2 regions of the Breoghania sp. genome follow, and region 1 is predicted to be linked to the other one. Evidence: riboswitches for the same ligand, from Rfam matches in the RefSeq annotation. Region 1 holds a riboswitch; the other holds the start of a gene.
The links. A riboswitch is a leader RNA that binds a small molecule or an ion and turns the genes downstream of it on or off. The one in region 1 is predicted to bind cobalamin.
Positions count from the first base shown of each region.

Region 2: another riboswitch for cobalamin. It lies ahead of ABGM93_RS02965 (TonB-dependent receptor); the one in region 1 lies ahead of nrdH (glutaredoxin-like protein NrdH).

Region 1 is NZ_OY771475.1:2,745,179-2,747,376, forward strand. It holds gene ABGM93_RS11890 (ribonucleoside triphosphate reductase) at 1-309, opposite strand, end outside; cobalamin riboswitch at 429-657, opposite strand; cobalamin riboswitch at 971-1,179, shown strand; gene nrdH (glutaredoxin-like protein NrdH) at 1,281-1,502, shown strand; gene nrdI (class Ib ribonucleoside-diphosphate reductase assembly flavoprotein NrdI) at 1,813-2,198, shown strand, end outside.
Region 2 is NZ_OY771475.1:652,390-654,587, reverse strand. It holds gene ABGM93_RS02965 (TonB-dependent receptor) at 1-1,062, opposite strand, end outside; cobalamin riboswitch at 1,250-1,458, opposite strand; gene ABGM93_RS02960 (HutD family protein) at 1,491-2,105, opposite strand.

The DNA.
Region 1 (2,198 bases):
ATCCTGCCGCGCCTGCCCGCGCTTTTCTCGGTAGACGATATAGGCGCGCGCGGTCGCCGGGTAATCCGTGGAGATCAGAACCTGTTCCACGATGTCCTGGATCTGCTCGATCGTGGGCACGTCGCCGGCGTGACGGTGAGCGATGACCTTGATCGCGGCATCGCAAAGGCGACGGGCATCGGCCTCGCCGAATTCGCCGGTCGCCTGACCGGCGCGGGCAATCGCGGACAGGATGCGTTCGGCATCGAAGGGCGCGCGGACGCCGCTTCGCTTGATGATGTGACTTGGCAGGCAAGACGTGGCAGGCATTTGGTTTCTGAACCCCGACCATGTGGAGGGGCAAGGACCGAACAGGCGCACGGTGCTGACGGCACACGGCAGAAAGCCATGCGCAAAGGCACGCGACCCGTCGGAGACCCCGCCCCGGGACGTGAATTATGGATCGCGGCAGGTCTCCTGGCTCGCGGGTCAATGCCACCACCCGACGCCTTCCCAGAGCCCGAAGGCTCCAGTGGCAGGCCAGCGCACAAAGGCACCTCTGGATGACAACTCGCCGCTTACAGTTGCGGGGACAGCGCCGGCCTTGCCCGAGGCGCACCGGCTTCCCTCTTAGCCCTCAGCCTCTCGACTCAAGGAACCACGACTACAACATGTAGGTCTGAGGTCTCGTTTTCTGTCAATTGATAGAGCCGAACGGGTCGGGCACGGGCAGACGCGGGTGCAACGCCCCGTCTGCCCGCTCGGATTGTCCACATGGATTTATTCGAACTGCAGAAACCTGCCGGTTCAAGGCCCGTGGGATGGCTCGGCAGGCGTTCGTCATGACGTGGAGGCGGGAGCGCCGAGGCGCGGCGGAAGCGCTGTTTTCCGCCAACTGCGGCATCCTGTCACCCGGTGTGAGAAAGTGGTGATATACGGGCGGTCAGCTCACACCGAAACTCAACTGATTGACAATCCGCGAGCTGAACATACCCTATGTGGTGTTCGAGGTTCCTTGAGTCGAGAGGCTGAGGGCTAAGAGGGAAGCCGGTGAGGCCCGTTTTGATGGCCCAATCCGGCGCTGCCCCCGCAACTGTGAGCGGCGAGTTCCTGTCCGAAAAGCCACTGGGATGTCCCGGGAAGGCGGACAGAAACGATGACCCGTTAGCCAGGAGACCTGCCTTGAGCACAACGTCATCGGACGGCGGGGCCGATAGACGCGAGTGCGATGGTTTCGCCTTCGCCTGCTCGTGTCTTTCGCCCGTCTCCAATTCAAGATCTTCGGGGTGAAAGAAGCTCACATGACCATCACCGTCTATTCCAAGCCTGCTTGCGTGCAGTGCACCGCCACAACCCGCGCGCTTGACCAGCGTGGCGTCGCGTACAACCTGATCGACCTGACCCGCGACGACAGCGCCATGGAGAAGGTGCAATCGCTGGGTTACCGGCAGGCCCCCGTGGTGGTGGCGGGTGAGGATCACTGGTCCGGCTTCCGGCCCGACAAGATCGGCGCGCTGAGCTAAGGCGGGTGCGGGCGGGGTTCGTCCGCTCACCGTTCGGGGCATCGTCTTGCCTGTGTGGCCGATCCTTCGGGACGGCCCTTCGGGCCTCCTCAGGATGACGTTTTCGGGCTGGTGAGACGCCTGAACCTGCCTTCTTCAATGCACCTCTGCCACGGGGGAAGGTCGGACCGCAGGTCCGGGTGAGGGGATGTGAGGTCTCCATATCCACGTGAGTTCGACACCCTCTGCCTAACCCTCTCCCCATGGGAGAAGGGACAGATCCTGTATCTGCCGGTCACCTCTCGCATTCACCTGCTAACGGGCATTCCCCATGTCAGGCCTTGTCTATTTCTCCAGCGCTTCGGGAAACACCCAGCGGCTCATCACCCGGCTGGGGCTTCCCGCGCAACGCATTCCGGGCCGGTCCTCGCAGGCGATGCTGCGACCCGAAGCACCCTTCATCCTCATCACGCCCACCTATGCCGATGGCGAGGGGCGTGGTGCGGTTCACAAGCAGGTCATCCGCTTTCTCAATGACGCGGAGAACCGCGCGCTCCTGAGGGGCGTGATCGCCTCCGGCAACACCAATTTCGGTCGCTTCTACGCTTATGCGGGCGACATCATCAGCGCGAAATGTCACGTGCCCCTGCTCTATCGCTTCGAGCTTGCGGGAACGGCAGGCGACGTGGCGCGCATCACCCAGGGAATGGAACGGTT
Region 2 (2,198 bases), 2.1 Mb from region 1:
GTAGCCGCCGGTGAAGCTGTGACGTGCCGCGGCGAAATCGGGCGTGTCGAAGGCATAGGTCGCCTGATAGGAGCCGTTCAGACGCGCGCCCTTGGTGGCCGAGGTGACAGCTCCGCTTTCCAGATTGTCGCGCCGGGTGTCGGAGCCGGAAAAGCGCAGCTTCTGGGTCAACGCGCCGTCGAGACCCGTGGCGGTAAGACCGACGGAGCCGAAAAGCTCTTCCATCTTGGTTTCATCGTCGGTGTCCAGCACGCGACCATAGGTCGGGCTGCCGAAGGTGAAGTCCTGCGCGTCCGTGTCTGCCTGACGTTTCACGTAGCGCAGCGTGGAGGCGAACTCCATCCAGTCGGTCAGATCCACGCGGACCTTGGCGTTCAGCGTGCCATTGCGCGCGCCATCTTCGTGCGTGCCGAAATCGGAGACATTGAAGCCGCCGACATTGTCCAGCGCCGCCGCCAGCGAGATGTCGTATTTCTCGCCACCGCCGCGAAGGCCAAGGCTCGTAAAGACAGACTTGTCCGATCCGGCTTCCACCGTGCCTGTCGCCTCGAAACCGTTGCGGATGCCGCCCTTGGTGATGATGTTGACGACACCGGCGGTTGCGTTGGAGCCCCAGAAGGCGCTCTGCGGCCCGCGCAGGACCTCGATGCGATCGATATTGTCGACAATCAGGCCGCCGAAATCATACTCGCCCGTGGAGGTCTCGCTGACCTCGATGCCATCGATCATGACGAGCAGGTGGTTGGCTTCCGCACCGCGCACGCGGATCTGGGTCTGACCACCCGTCGCGCCCAGTTGCGAGACCGAAAAGCCGGGAACAGCGCGCAGCGCATCGGAGACTTGGCGCACATTGCGCTCCGCCAGATCTTCGCCTGTGATGACCGTGAAGGCGCGACCGGACTTTTCCTTTTCCACCGGCGTGCGACCCGCCGTGACGAGGATGGAATCAAGAACGACAGAGCCGTCTTTTTCCGTGTTTGCGACTTGCGCCCGGGCGGTCCCCGTCAGAGCGAGCGTCACCGCTCCCGCTGCCAGGAGACTTGTCCCAATGATCTTCTGCATGATTGCCCCCGAAAGGAGGACCGAACGCATACACCTGGCCCGGCCCGATTGACTTGAACCGCAGGCAATCTGAAATCGGAAGAAGACGCGCTTCTCTGGCGCGGGCATGATCCGGTCTCTCACGCGTGCGGCGACACGATTACTGTCACCGCCACGGACGACCGCGCCTGGACACACCCCGTATCCAAGCATGGGTGACCGGAATGGCAGGTCTCCTGACTTCCGGGTCGACGCCTGCCCTTCCCCTTCCCGATCGTTTGCGCGATCAGTGGATCATCGAAAGGAGGCTCGCCGGTTACAGTTGCGGGGGCAGTCGCGGAATGGATCGCCCGATCGATCGCACCGCGTTCCCTTTTCATCCGCCAGCAAAGCGGAACCAATTCCGCCCATAGCCTTATTCACCCACGGGAAACGGGTCAAACGCTTTGTTAGGAATTTGTGAAGGATTGCAGGACTTTTCCAGCCTCTTCGCCATTTTCCACGATCCGGACCACAAGAAGATCCAGCGCTGCAAGCGCAGGCTGAAACGACAGGACCTCTCCGTCCTCCACGCGCACGACATCAAGCCTGGCAAGGGGCACCGAGCCGTCGCGTGAGGAAACGGCGCAGGGCGCGCGCAAAACGACCAGGGTTGCCGCCCCCTTGCCCGCGATCTCGCGTCTCTCCTGCCCGCCGACCCGCTCCATGCTCCCATGAAAGCGCCCGCGACGGGTCATCAGGTTGAGATCGACAACCGGGCCACCGAGAAGGTCCGATGTCACGTCGACATCACCGGCGAAAGCGGCAGCCTCGCGTTCCGGCGTGACGATTGCCTCCCGCCCCTCGACCAAGAGCCGCAAGCCTTCGCCTTGCACGATGGCGAGCACCCGATCGATGCCGGGGAAGATCGAGAAGGCGCCGGGCTCGCTCACGCTCGCCATGGAAAGCCGCCAGCCGAAATCCTCCAGCCCCGCATCTTCGGGAAAGAGGGCGATTTCCGCAGTCTCCCCCTTGCCGTTTTTCCACGGCATGCGGCGATGATCCGCCGCCTTCATGATTTGCATGTCACTTTCCCAGAAATCGCGGCGGGCACCGTTGATGGATTGCAGAGCAGTCAATGCCGCTCATCACGATAAAGCGGGTCCCCCGGCGCACCG